Regions from separate parts of the Bartonella sp. HY761 genome, predicted to be linked through region 1. Evidence: riboswitches for the same ligand, from Rfam matches in the RefSeq annotation. Region 1 holds a riboswitch; the other holds the start of a gene.

Region 1 (7,476 bases):
ACCAGCATCGCTTCCCTTGTTGTCACCATTATATCAACCCCATTACTACAAGCGACAAAGCGCTATCCCATCATGTAAACCCTAATTGCTGCCATTTGGCATCAGCATGCTATACCAGAAGAAAGTTATGATTTTTTTAAAAACAAAATTTTCAAAATTATTTCACACTTACGTAAATTGGCAAAAAAATTAACAAATAAAACCCTATAGCTTAAGTGCGAATCTAAAATTTTGCAATTCACGATAATAAATCTGGTTTTACAAAACCTATTCTAAACAAAAAATACAGCCGATTGGTGAATATTTTAAGGAAAAAGCGATATATTTTTTGCCTGTGGATAAAATAGTTCTAAAAACATGATAGTGTCATGACAAAGGTGATACATTAGACCATATGCATTAAATTTAGTTACCAAACCAACTGAGCTCCATCATGAAGCATTTCGTTGAAACACAACAAATTTATCGCAATACACTCTTCCCAACTTGCAATTGATGCTTAATTATGATATGAACCTCGTTCATGGCTAAAGAAAAAATTGCTAAAACGACATTAAAAAGAGAACAGCAACGCATCGCCCTTATTGACGCGGCGGAGCGAGCTATTGCCGCTAAGGGATTGAACGGTTTTAAAGCGCGTGAGCTTGCCGATGAAATCGGCGTTGGTCTTGGACAAATCTATAATCTAGTTACTGATCTTGATGAGCTATTATTACGCGTTAGCTCAAAAACATTGGTGCGGCTTGAAACCGCAATAGAGGCTGAATTTAATGATGAACAGCCGCAAACGGCTGAAGATATGCTGATTGTAACGGCGCGCGCCTACCATCATTTTGCCCGTGATAATTATAACTTATGGCGCACATTATTTGACCATCAATTACCGCAAGATAAGCCTGTTCCTGATTGGGTTTCTCATGAAAGATTAAGGCCTTTTCAAGTGGTTGATAAGCCGCTTGGTGAATTGATGAAGGGCGCAGATAGTGAAGAAGTGAAGCTCTTTTCACAAACCATATTTTCCGGCATTCACGGCCTTGTATCCATTAGTCTTGACAGCAGAGATGTTGGCGTTCCCCCTGCCTTACTAGATAAGCAGATTGGTAAATTTATTAAAATCATCTGCCGTGGTTTAAAAAAGAAAAGCAAATAAACAACTTGTTCAATAATGCACCGATCATTGCCATTGATCATTCACAGCAATGATCGGTGCCATTTTAAATTGATATGTTAGCCTCTAACAACCAATACACCAATTACAAAATCTGACTTTTTACAGCTAAACTTTTGATCGCAATTTATCGGCAAGAAATATTCATAAAAATTTTTCTTTACAACAGTTATGTTATACCATAACAATAGCGTTACATCTTTTTGATTGACGTTATTATACGAAATAGTTAACCTAGCTGAGACGGTTCCCCGAATGATGGACTTCATAGGGGACTAATAGGGAACATGGGACGGGTTAACTTTATAAAGGACCCAAGCCATGGCTGCCCCCGCAACTGTAAGCGGTAGATAACAAATATGATGCAGTAAAAACTGCAAACCACTGTTTAGGATTAGCTTTAAATTAAGCCAATCCAATGAATGGGAAGGTTGTTTGTTATCGCCATTCCGCAAGCCAGGAGACCTGCCGTCAATCATCAGGCGTTTCGCCTTTTGCTCAATTATTTTTGCACGGTGGGTGCAGGAAGGCATAAAAATGCATATTGAACCGGGCGTCGTTTCCGGCGCTAAAATTATTTTGAGCTATGCAACAGCATTTGCAGCTCTTGGTATTACAGCCAAATTGGCATTAAAGACAATTTTTCCTCAAAAAACCTCTGATAGCTTTCATCAAAAAAGCAAAGATGGCGGTATCATATCTCTTTTGGCGCGCAGCCTCATTACCACTGCCCTTGTTTTTACTTTTTTTGAAATCTTCCCCCATCATCCAGTGGGCGTTTCAGAAGTTCATCTTATCCTTGGATCAACATTGTTTTTAATTTTTGGCGTCGCTCCAACAGCGATAGGACTAACTTTAGGTCTCCTCTTACAAGGGTTATTTTTTGCACCCTTTGATCTCCCCCAATATGGTATGAATGTCACAACGCTGCTCATGCCGCTTTTTGCTATGGCGTGGCTTGCCAATAAAATCATTCCACAAAATACCGCCTACAAAGATGTAAGTTATAAACAAGCCTTAGCTTTATCGACCAGTTATCAAGGTGGTATTGTTGCTTGGGTGGCGTTTTGGGCATTTTACGGCGAAGGCTTTAGTAGCGAGACAGCAGTTAATATTGGCAGTTTTGCCATTGCTTATATGAGCGTTGTCTTGGTGGAACCACTCATTGATCTTGGGGTATTATTCATCGCTAAAAGCCTGCATAAATTATCAAATTCCCCCTTTATTCAGCAACGGCTTTACCAAGCAATCAATTAAAAGCCCAAAACTTTTCCAATTAGCCGGAGTGTAAATCGCCTTGATTTACCTCCCTTTTAAAATTGCGGCGTTTCACTGCGGTTTTATATGCGGCTATTTCTTCATTTTAAAATCTTACGGAAAACCTATGCTAATCCCGACATCTTCTTTTTTTCAAAAAGTTTTAACATTGTCTTCGCTGGTTATTTTACCGCTTATCGTATTAAATAACACGGCAGAGGCTGCCTCTACTCAATATCCACTAAAACTTAATAATTGCGGCCGAGTTATAGAATTTAAAAAGAAGCCGCAAAATGTGGTTTCGGTTGGTCAAACCAGCACAGAAATTCTCTACCTTTTAGGCCTTAGTGACAAGGTTAAAGGCACGGCCTTATGGTTTGAGCCTGTCATGCCTGAATTTAAAGATATTGATGCACAAATTAAACGTCTTGCTGATAATGAACCAAGCTTTGAATCTGTAGTTGCCCAAAAGCCAGATATGATTGCCAATCAATATGAATGGACAATTGGCCCAGTTGGTGCAACTGCAACCTATAGCCAATTTGATGATCTAACCATTCCTGTTTACACATCGCCCGCAGATTGCGAGGGGAAGGATAATCTTGCCGGCAATGATGGTTTACGCACTACCCCCTTTGACATGGACATTATCTATAAAGAAATCCATGAATTATCCCAAATTTTTGACGTGGAAGAGCGTGGTGATAAAGTCATTGAAACATTAAAGGCACGAGAAAAAGTCGCAATTGAAAAGGCAAAATCCCTTAATATCAAAGATATTTCTGGAATTATGTGGTTTTCAAGTTCCACACTGCAAGCAGATCCCTTCATTGGTGGACGTCTTGGCGCACCTGCCTATATATTTAAAACTCTTAATATAAAAAATATTGCTCAATCGGATTTCGATTGGCCAACCATGGGTTGGGAAACAATTGCCAAGGATAATCCAACAGTTTTGGTAATTGCCGATATGCAGCGCAAACGCTTTCCCGCCGATCATGCCGATGTAAAAATTAACTTCTTACAAGGTGATCCAGTTACCAAGCTGATGAGTGCGGTTAAAGACCAGCGCATCATAACCATAAACGCTCAAGCAATGAATGGTTCAATCCATACCATTGACGGTATTGAACAGCTCGCTGACGCACTTATCAAGATACAAGAAAATCAAATGAGCGGGGCAAAGATAGCGCCCAATAACCTCCATTAAAAATGTAAACCAATTTTAATATTGTCTTTCTCGACAAGGAAAATATCCTATGTTAGCAACTTTAAAAGACTATTTACCCAAAGCTACTTTTGCCGCCATCTCACTATTAGGCTTAAGCCTTACATCAGCGCAAAGTGCTGAACAAAGCGCTTATCCTTTAAAAATTAATAATTGCGGCCGCGTCTTGGAATTTCAAAAACCACCAGAAAGTGTTGTTTCTGTTGGTCAAAATAGCACCGAAATCCTTTATCTCTTAGGTCTTGGTGACAAGATAAAAGGCACAGCTCTTTGGTTTCAACCAGTCATGACAGAATTTAAGGAGCAAAATGATAAGGTTGAGCGCCTTTCAAATGATGTGCCAAGTTATGAAGCGATCATCAGTAAAAAGCCCGACCTTATTGCCAACCAATTTGAGTGGGTGATTGGGCCGGTTGGTGCAGCCGCCGGTTACGACCAATTTGAAGAAATAAATATTCCAGTTTACACCTCGCCTGCGGATTGCGAAAGCAAGGATAATTTAGCCGGTAGCGATGGCTTGCGCAGTAAGCCCTTTAATATGACGATGATCTATCAAGAAATTGATGATTTAGCACGTATTTTTAATGTTGAACCACGCGGCCAAAAACTGATTGCTGAATTAAAGGATCGTGAACAAGCGGCAATTAGCCGCAAAAAGGCTTTACCATCGCAAAAATTATCCGGTTTCATGTGGTATTCAAGTCCAGCAATGGAAATGGAACCCTATGTTGCAGGACAATTGGGGGCACCTGGTTATATGTTTAAAACCCTTGGTATTGATAATATCATCAAGTCCGATTTTGACTGGCCAAATGTTGGTTGGGAAACCATTGTAAAAGCAGACCCATCAATTATCGTCATTGCCAAAATGCAGCGCCGCCGTTTTCCTGCCGATGATATCAAGGTCAAGGAAGAATTTTTACAAAATGATCCAGTCGCAAGCCTCATGTCTGCAGCAAAGCAACATCATATCATCGAACTTGATGTGCAAGCGATGAATGGTACTATTCATACAATTAAGGGCATTGAAGCTTTAGCGGATGCCATTAGTAAAATGAATATAACTGCAAGCAATTTAAAAGAGTAATATTGATGAATTATGTATCCCGTAACATTGTCACAAGAAAATTAGAAGAATTATAAGCTAGATATTCTTCATTGACAGCCAATTTGAAACGTGAGTAATAAGTTCACATTATTGTGAAAACCCATTCAGGATTATATCATGTTCAATTTAAAGTTCGGAAATTTGGTTAAGGCAAGCACTGCAATTGCTGCCTGCCTTTTTGCAACAGTTTCGTTTGCGCAAGCTGAAAAAACCCAATACCCGTTAACAATTAACAATTGCGGACGGGTTCTTACCTTTGATAAAGCACCGCAAAGTGTCGTTTCTGCAGGTCAAAACAGCACAGAGATTTTATATCTTCTTGGTCTTTCTGATAAGGTGAAGGCAACCGCACTTTGGTTTAACCCAGTTTTGCCTGAATTTACCGAAGTAAACAGCAAGATTGAGCGTCTTGCTGACAATGTTCCAAGCTTTGAATCAGTTGTTAATAAAAAGCCTGACCTTGTTGCTAGCCAATATGAGTGGCTTGTTGGCCCTGTTGGTACCATTGGCACTTATGAGCAATTTAACGAGGTGAAGATTCCTGTTTACAATTCACCTGCTGATTGCGATGGCAAGGATAACTCAGCCGGTAGTGATGGTCTTCGTAGCACACCGTTTGAAATGGCTTTGATCTATAAAGAAATCGACGAATTATCAAAAATTTTCGACGTGCAAGATCGCGGACAAGAAGTAATCAATAGCTTAAAAGCTCGCGAAAAAGCAGCAATTGAAAAAGTAAAAGGCCTACCAAAAGATAAAATTTCTGGTTTTATGTGGTATTCAAGCATGGAATTAGAAATGGATCCTTATGTTGCAGGTACAAAGGGCGCACCAAACTATATGTTTGAAGTTTTTGGCATTAAAAACATTATTGCTTCAGAACATGAATGGCCAATGGTTGGTTGGGAAACAATCGTTAAATCTAACCCAACAATTATCGTTGCTGCAACCATGGAACGCCGCCGTTTTCCTGCCGATGATATCAAGGTCAAGGAAGAGTTTTTACAAAAAGATCCTGTTGCAAGCTTGATGGATGCTGCTAAAAACAAACATATCATTGAGCTTGATGTGCAAGCTATGAATGGTTCAATCCATACAATTGAAGGCATTGAAATCATTGCTGACGCTTTGGAAAAATTCAACCTTGATAAATAATAAAACTAGCACATTTGCCTTTAAAGCAAATGAAATAATTTAACAAATATAATCTCTTATATACTCCGCACTGTATAATTAAAGCAATTGCGGAGTATATAGTAATGGGCTGGTCGAAATAATGTCATATAACTTCCGATTGAAACCGCTTATGTTTACTTTTATTGCAATTATACTCATTAGCTTGGCTCTTATGATGGGGGCAGCAATCGGCGAAACGACCATTCCCTTTCAAACGGTTTATGAGACTATTGCTTTAAAACTATTTAATGCGAAAGTGGATATAAGCGCTATTGATGCAGGTATAATCTGGCATTATCGTTTGAGCCGCGCGGTGGTTGGCGCCTGTTGCGGTGCAAGCCTTGCGCTATGTGGCGTGGTGTTACAATCCATATTGAGAAATCCACTTGCTGATCCTTATTTGTTGGGTATTTCTGCAGGCGCCTCAACTGGTGCTGTTTGCGTTATGATTATGGGAACAGGCTTGGGGGTAATTTCCATGTCAGGCGGCGCCTTTATTGGCGCTTTGGTTGCTTTTGTCTGTGTTGCCCTTCTTGCCTTTCGCATTGGCCGCAGTGCAGCAGCGGTTATTCTTGCCGGTATTGCCGGTGCCCAATTTTTTAACGCTCTCACCGCTTTTATCGTTACACGCGGCGCCGATGCTGAACAGGCACGCGGCATTATGTTCTGGTTGATGGGTAATCTATCCACTGTACGTTGGGTAGATGTGTCAATCGCCTTTCCAGTAACGATTATCGGTTTTGTTATCTGCCTATTTTTTGCACGCGCGCTTGATGCCTTTGCCTTTGGCACCGATTCCGCCGCATCGCTTGGTATCCCAGTGCGCTGGGTATGCGGCATTTTAATCACTTGCTGCGCTTTAATGACCGCAGTCATGGTAAGCCTTGTTGGTGCTATCGGCTTTGTTGGCCTTGTTATTCCCCATGCAGCACGTGCACTTGTTGGTACACGCCACCAAAGGCTTATTCCCGTATCAGCCGTTATAGGCGCAATATTTTTAATTGCTGCTGACATTGTTTCACGTATCATTGTACCGGGGCAAGTTCTACCAATCGGCGTTATAACTGCCTTGGTCGGCGCGCCAATATTTGCGTTTATTCTCGTTACCAAGAAAGAGATGTAATCATGTTAAGAGCTGAAAATCTTTTTTGGAGTGTTGGTGACAAAACAATTATCAACAATGTTTCGCTACAGGCAAAGCCTGGCCATTTTTTAGGGATTATTGGTCCCAATGGTTCGGGGAAAAGTTCGCTCATGTCGCTGCTGACGGGGATTAGAAAGCCTTCTCAAGGCAGCGTTTTCCTTAACAATAAGCCATTAAATTCTTTAAAACGCATCGAAATTGCCCGATGCCTTGCTTTTATTGAACAACATGCCGATACAGGCGAGCGTATCAGTGTGCGCCAAGCTGCTGAACTTGGTCGCACACCTTATCTATCAGTATTATCACCTTTTTCCCAAAAAGATCATGACATTGTTAATGAAGCGCTTACCAAAACAGATATGCTCAAAATGGCGGATCGTATTTGGCAAACTTTG
Region 2 (7,476 bases), 560 kb from region 1:
GAATTAACCGCCAATCCATTTCGAATAGCGATAGCACGATTTGCGTCATTTTTTTTATAAAGCGCATCAAGCCCATCTTTTAATTTGCCAACCATCTTACCAGTTGGCAATTTAGGAATACCTGAAGTGATAATATTATCTGCAGCAACTACACCGCTTCCCGCTTGCGGCGCTGAAGCAAAGGGCCGCGCCAATGGCACAGGGCCATCAGATGGCAGTTTTGGCGTTTGCGCAAAAGATTGAACAATTGCACTTAAAGATAGCCCACTCACTAATGCTACTCGGCCAAGATATAAACCAGATTTCATCATGTGCTTCCCGTCATAGTGCTTTGACATCTTAAATTTAATCTTCAAAAGTCATAAAGGCTAATGGTGAATCGTCTCTTAATTTTCAGGGTAGTTACGAATAGTAGTTAAAAAAGGGTTAAAAAACTAAAGCTATAGTTAACAGCATAAAACTTCAATAATATGAAAAATCGTTAAAACCAAGGCAAACACCTTTAGCTTTTGTGATTAGCTTTTTAATTTATGATTTGGCGCACAATTTTGTTACCACGAACCTATTTTATAATCATATTTGCCCCTGCCAAAATATTTTATAATTGCTATAAACGCGACAAAGCTTAAATTTTTAAATAGCCACGTGATGATGTCCCTAATGACCCGTTAAGGAACAGCGACATCATGCATAGGCAATAGGGAGGAGCAGTGGCTATGATAAAAGACCCAGCAGTAAAAACAGAAGATACGGTCATTGCCATTCTTCTTGCAATTAGTCTTAGTCATTTATTTAATGACGTCATGCAATCGATGTTGCCTGCTATTTATCCTATATTAAGTGATAATTATGGCCTTACATTTTTACAAATTGGCATTATCACCGCAACCTATCAAATAACTGGTTCAGTTTTACAGCCTCTTATCGGCTTTTATACCGATAAACGTCCGCTCCCCTACTCGCTACCCTTTGCCTCCCTATTTACCATGGTGGGCTTACTATTGCTTGCGAATGCACATCATTATTATGTGTTGCTCATTGGCGCTGCGAGTGTTGGGTTTGGCTCGGCCATATTCCATCCTGAAGCCTCACGGGTTACGCGACTTGCATCGGGCGGTCGCCATGGTTTTGCCCAAGCTATTTTTCAAGTTGGCGGCAATACTGGCGCAGCGCTTGGCCCGTTATTAGCGGCATTGTTTATCTCGCAGCAAAGCCGCATTGGATATTTCGCAATTATTGCCTTTATTGGCTTTTTATTGTTGATTTGGGTTAGCCGTTGGTATGCTGCCCAATTAAAATTTACCGCAAAGAAAAAAGCAGTTGTGCAAACCCAGCTTTTATCTAAAAAACAAATCGCTGGTACTTTATTTGTATTGCTTTTATTGATGTTAGCTAAATACATATATCTTGCCAGTATGAGCAATTTTTATATGTTTTATGCTATCGACAAATTTGGCGTTACCACCCATACAGCGCAAATTTTACTATTTCTTTATCTCGGCGGTATAGCTGTTGGCACAATTTTTGGTGGTCGCATTGGTGATCGCATTGGCGCACGCTCAGTTATCTGGGTATCCATTCTTGGCGTATTACCTTTTACTCTATTAATGCCGCATGTTAATTTGCCAATTATGGCTATTTTATCAGTTATTATTGGTATGATCTTAGCATCGGCATTTCCAGCAATTGTAGTTTTTGTGCAAGAATTATTGCCCGGCCGCGTCGGTACAGTGGCAGGTCTTTGCTTTGGACTTTCTTTTGGCATTGGCGCTATATCTGCGGCAGTGTTAGGCAAAGTTGCTGATATTTATGGCATCCAAACCCTATTTGATGTTTGCTCGTTTTTGCCATTCTTGGGACTTGTCGCAATATTTTTGCCAAAATTAAAAACTGGTGAAGTTAAAACACTCAAACGCTAGACTTAACTACGCTTTTCAATCCACAAAAAGACGCTGGTTTATAAATTAGACCAGCGTTTTATTGATTATCAAGATAAGCGCGCGCTTTTTCAAAAACGTCATGAAACATTGCATCGGTCAAAACACCTGTATTGGTGTTATAACGTGAGCAATGATAGCTTGATAAAACTTTCAAGCCATCAACATCACTCATAAGTCCATGCTTAAACGGATAACGACTTACCGGCTTTTTAAGCGCACGGATGGTTGATTGATGGGCAATAGCACCAAGGGTTATGATAATTTTCAAATTTGGAAGATTGTTAAATAATGGTGATAAGAATTGTCGACACATATTTATTTCTGCGCCCACTGGTTTATTTTGCGGCGGAACACAGCGCACAGCATTAGCAATTGCGCAATCAACTAATTGTAAACTATCATCAATACGTGCTTCAAATTGCCCTTGCGCAAAGCCAAACAGCTTCAATGTAGAATAAAGCAAATCGCCGGCATAATCGCCTGTAAATGGTCGGCCTGTGCGATTCGCCCCTCGTAAACCCGGTGCAAGGCCAATAATTAACAGCTTAACACTTTGCGCACCATCTTTTGGCCAAAAAGGCTTTACTGGACCATTATACCAATTAGGCTCGATTTGCCGCCATTCACTTAAAAATTCGTGGAGGCGGGGGCATAAAGGGCAGTCATAGCTGGGATCCGGACATGATTGCGCTACAGAAAAATTCATGACTGACAACAATGCAAACTATGCCCTTAAATAAAATAATAAAACGGCTAAAAGCCGCGGCAACATCAAAAAAGACCATAAAGTGGCGATATATATCGCCACTTCATTTAAAAAAAATCAATATTCGTCTTCTTCGTCTTCTTCATAAAAAGCTGGCGAGTCACTCGGCTTATCGCTTGGTGCTCTACCCACTTCATTTTTTAGCGAAACAAGATCAATGAAATGATCCGCTTGGCGGCGCAAATCATCCGAAATCATTGCTGGTTGCGTTGAAAGAGTGCTAACAACACTGACCTTACGACCCTTGCGTTGCAAGGCTTCCACCAAAGATCTAAAATCACCATCGCCAGAAAAAATAACAAAATGATCAACTGTTTCCGAAAGCTCCATTGCATCAATGGTAAGCTCAATATCCATATTGCCTTTTACCTTTCGGCGACCTGCCGCATCAGTAAATTCTTTGGCTGCCTTAGTAATGACACGATATCCATTATAATCTAGCCAGTCAATAAGTGGACGAATCGAGGAGTATTCTTGATCTTCAACCAAAGCAGTGTAATAATAAGCGCGTAAAAGATAACCGCGCTTTTGAAAAGCTTTTAAAAGTTTTTGATAGTCGATATCAAAACCTAATGTTTTGGAGGCGGCATATAAATTTGCGCCGTCAATAAAAAGAGCAATTTTCTCTCTTGGGTCAAACATATTTAAAACCATCTTTTTATAATATGCATTACTAATTGAATGCAGAGCTAAAATAACTGGAACAATACACCTAACTTAATGTAGTTGTGCAGTGATGCCAAGACAGAACTTTAGGAATTTTAACTCTTTGGTTGGTTTTTCTTGTTTTTTTTATAAAAACTGGTTATGTAAGCCTCAAATCCATTAAACCGCATATAATGAAAGGGGCATCTATGGCCCGCGTTACTGTTGAAGATTGCATTGATAAGGTTAACAACCGCTTTGAGCTTATTCTTCTGGCTAGCCACCGCGCCCGTCAGATTTCTCAAGGTGCGCAAATCACTATTGACCGCGACAATGATAAGAATCCTGTTGTTGCCTTGCGTGAGATTGCTGATGAGACCTTGTCACCAGCCGATTTGAAAGAAGATCTTATCCATTCCATGCAAAAGCATGTTGAAGTTGATGAGCCTGAAATTGCACCAGCACTTCTTACTCATGATGATGCAGGTTTGGGTGATTCGTTATTTAATGATGACGTTGCAGATCAACCTATAGTCTTTGATCAAATGTCTGAAGACGATCTTCTTGCTGGTATTGAGGGCTTGGTTGCCCCTGAAAAGAATGATGATTACTGATTCTAAACTATTGAATTAATCATTATTAATCGACTTTATATAAAACCGCCACTGTAACAGTTGGCGGTTTTTTTTGCATTTATAGGTCTAATTCAATTAGATGAGCCAAACAAGATTTCATTAAAACTATTTTTTACACAATAAGCGCATAAGCCTATAGAAGCGTTTTATGGCATTGAATAATCGCCAAACATATGCAAATTTAAGCGTATGAATTGGGATGATTTAAGAATATTTTTAAGCGTTGCGCGCAATAGTCAGTTGCTTAAAGCTGCCAAACAGCTTGGAGTTAATCATACAACTATTTCGCGGCGTCTAACTGCGCTTGAACACCAATTAAACACCAAATTAGTGACGCGCAGCACCACTGGAACGCAGCTCACCGATGCAGGTGAACGCCTTTTACACCATGCAGAACAAGTTGAAGCGCAAATGTTGCAAGCACAAGCGCAAATTGGTGGCGAAGATGTGCAGCTAAGCGGCACTATTCGTATTGCTGCACCTGATGGCTTTGGTGTTTCTTTCCTTGCCAAGCATTTACCGCAATTGTCAGAAAAGTTTCCAGATTTAACCCTGCAATTGGTACCGGTCTCACGCAATTTTTCGCTGTCCCAACGCGAAGCCGATATTGCGATAACCGTTGAGCGCCCCGCGCAAGGGCGGCTTATTGCCAAAAAGCTGACCGATTATAAATTGCGCCTTTATGCCCATAAGGATTATTTAAAGCGCCATGGCCACCCATTAGATATTCATGATATATTAGCACATCATCGCAAGATTGATTATGTTGACGATCTCATCTCCACCCCTGCTCTTGCTTATAGCCATGAGATAAGTGAAGATTGGCATTCCAATTTTCAAGTATCTAGCACGTTAGGGCAATTGGAAGCCATTTTAGCAGGTGGCGGTATTGGTATTTTGCATAGTTATATCGCTAGAACTTATCCTGATTTGGTGGTAGTGCTGCCAGAAAAAGCAATTATCCGCTCCTACTGGTTATCCTATCATGAGAATTTAAAAGGCATTCGCCGTATTCATGAAGTAGCAAACTTTATATCCCAATCTATCGAAACCAATCGCGCTGCTTTTCTGTAAAAAGCTGAGTTAACTAAATTCAATTTTGTCTGTTTATAATCTAACCATATATATTGACCAAAAATTCAAATAGACTACTATATCTAGTATTCAAGGTTATTTGATTCTGTTCAAATTTAAAGGGAATTTGGTAGATAGCTTAATAATCAATGCCTTACATTTGATTATTGATATTATTCCAAAGCTGCCCCCGCAACTGTGAACAAGGAGCAATAACGGTTTAACCACTGAGCAAAATTTTTAAAATCATAAGTAGCATCATTGCTAAGATGAAATTGAAATAATGCTTGGGAAGGTCGTTAATTGTGTTGAGCTGTGAGCCAGGAGACCTGCCTTGAATAAGTGTCAACAGACGGGGTGTCTGCACTGGCGAGGTTTAATCGGCGTATCTTTGCGCCCTTTTGGTTTAGGTCTATTGCCTGTGCCAATGCTTTAAACCCACCCGTGCAAATGCCTCTTTAGGCTTCGGGAAGGAAGTTTATAATGCTTTATCTAAAAATTTTTGATGTTAATTACATCAACGCACCACCATTGCAGCATTAACTAAAGCTATAGCGCCGTCGAGCTACAATAAGCAGCATTGAGCTTTGCTGCTTTAATACTTCTGACAGCGCCATCCTCCATGACAAAGCACGGATTTAACGCAGCATAAGGCTAAGCCCTTATTGCTCGGCGTTTATGCTTAACCAAAACTCTATAAAGTACCAAAGCCAGTTATCCTCAAAAGGAATTAATCTCATGCAAGTTACCATCTATTCAAAGCCCCAATGCGCTCAATGCACTGCTACTTACCGCGTTCTTGATACCAAGGGTATTGCTTACAATATTATTGATATTACTGAGAATGAAGATGGTTTTTCGCGGGTTCAATCGTTGGGCTATCGTCAAGTTCCTGTTGTCGTTGCAGGTGATCATCATTGGGCTGGGTTTCGCCCTGACATGATTGCGAAGATTGCATAATATGCTTTTGCTTGCCTATTACTCAAGCTCGACTGGCAATACTCATGCTTTTGTCGAGCGCTTGCAATTGCCGGCCTTTCGCATTGATCGCAAAGAACCTGCCAAACATATAAGTGATGACTATATTTTGGTGTTGCCAACCTATGCTGATGGCGAAGGAAATGGCGCTGTACCCAAAGCCATTATCCATTTTTTAAATGAAGAAGAAAATCGCCACCGCATTCGCGGTGTCATTGCTGGTGGCAATCGTAATTTTGGCAATACCTATGCCCTTGCTGGTGATATTATTGCACAAAAATGTAATGTGCCTTGCCTTTATCGCTTTGAACTGCGTGGCACGCAAGAAGATGCTGACAATGTTCATAAAATCTTAAAAAAATTTAAAAATCTTGGAAAAAACCAATGCTAGACCAGCCGCAATTGGATAAATCGCAAATAGCAAAATCAGCGCGCAGCGAGCCACAGCTTGATTTTCATGCCCTAAATGCCATGCTTAATATTTACGATGAAAATGGTGCAATCCAATTTGAAATGGATAAAATGGCAGCGCGGCAGTATTTTTTGCAGCATGTCAACCAAAACACCGTTTTCTTTCATAATTTAGAAGAAAAACTCGATTACCTTGTCGAAGAAGGTTTTTATGAAAAAAGCGTGTTAGATGCCTATGATAGCGATTTTATAAAAAGCCTTTTCCAACGCGCTTATGGTTATAGATTTCGCTTTCCAACTTTTCTTGGTGCATTTAAATATTATACCGCTTACACATTAAAAACACGTGATGGCACGCGTTATTTAGAACGCTATGAAGATCGCATTGTCATGGTTGCATTAAGCCTTGCACGCGGCAATCAAGAACTTGCAATAAAATTAGTTGATGAAATTATCACCGGTCGCTTCCAGCCTGCTACACCAACTTTTTTAAATGCTGGTAAACAGCAGCGCGGCGAACTTGTTTCATGCTTTTTATTGCGCCTTGAAGACAATATGGAATCAATCGGCCGTTCAATCAATTCTGCCCTACAATTATCAAAGCGTGGTGGCGGCGTTGCCCTTAGCCTTACCAATTTGCGTGAAGCAGGCGCACCGATTAAGCATATTGAAAACCAGTCATCAGGCATTGTACCAGTGATGAAAATGCTTGAAGATGCGTTTTCCTATGCCAACCAACTTGGTGCGCGCCAAGGGGCTGGTGCGGTGTATTTACATGCCCATCACCCAGATATTTTAACTTTTCTTGATACCAAGCGCGAAAATGCAGACGAAAAAATCCGCATCAAAACCTTATCCTTAGGGGTAATTATTCCTGATATTACGTTTGAGCTTGCCCGCCAAAATGAGGAAATGTATCTATTTTCTCCTTATGATATTGAGCGTGTCACCGGCAAATGCATGAGTGATATTGAAATAAGTAAGCATTATCGAGACTTTGTTGATAATCCTGATATTCGCAAAACCC

Evidence for each region. Region 1 has a riboswitch for cobalamin ahead of N6A79_RS01725 (energy-coupling factor ABC transporter permease). Riboswitches for the same ligand answer to the same signal wherever they lie in the genome.
Region 2: it holds a riboswitch for cobalamin, as region 1 does, so the genes downstream of both, nrdH (glutaredoxin-like protein NrdH) here and N6A79_RS01725 (energy-coupling factor ABC transporter permease) in region 1, are expected to answer to the same signal.

What each region holds. Positions count from the first base shown of each region.
Region 1 is NZ_CP104887.1:419,368-426,843, reverse strand. Features, by position in the region: gene N6A79_RS01735 (monovalent cation/H+ antiporter subunit A) at 1-26, opposite strand, end outside; gene N6A79_RS01730 (TetR/AcrR family transcriptional regulator) at 524-1,150, shown strand; cobalamin riboswitch at 1,398-1,655, shown strand; gene N6A79_RS01725 (energy-coupling factor ABC transporter permease) at 1,706-2,425, shown strand; gene N6A79_RS01720 (ABC transporter substrate-binding protein) at 2,553-3,635, shown strand; gene N6A79_RS01715 (ABC transporter substrate-binding protein) at 3,685-4,740, shown strand; gene N6A79_RS01710 (ABC transporter substrate-binding protein) at 4,879-5,916, shown strand; gene N6A79_RS01705 (FecCD family ABC transporter permease) at 6,068-7,060, shown strand; gene N6A79_RS01700 (ABC transporter ATP-binding protein) at 7,060-7,476, shown strand, end outside.
Region 2 is NZ_CP104887.1:975,032-982,507, reverse strand. Features, by position in the region: gene N6A79_RS04110 (lytic transglycosylase domain-containing protein) at 1-311, opposite strand, end outside; gene N6A79_RS04105 (MFS transporter) at 717-1,919, shown strand; gene N6A79_RS04100 (uracil-DNA glycosylase) at 1,978-2,646, opposite strand; gene N6A79_RS04095 (LabA-like NYN domain-containing protein) at 2,764-3,348, opposite strand; gene rpoZ (DNA-directed RNA polymerase subunit omega) at 3,561-3,965, shown strand; gene N6A79_RS04085 (LysR family transcriptional regulator) at 4,176-5,060, shown strand; cobalamin riboswitch at 5,137-5,411, shown strand; gene nrdH (glutaredoxin-like protein NrdH) at 5,799-6,020, shown strand; gene nrdI (class Ib ribonucleoside-diphosphate reductase assembly flavoprotein NrdI) at 6,022-6,429, shown strand; gene nrdE (class 1b ribonucleoside-diphosphate reductase subunit alpha) at 6,423-7,476, shown strand, end outside.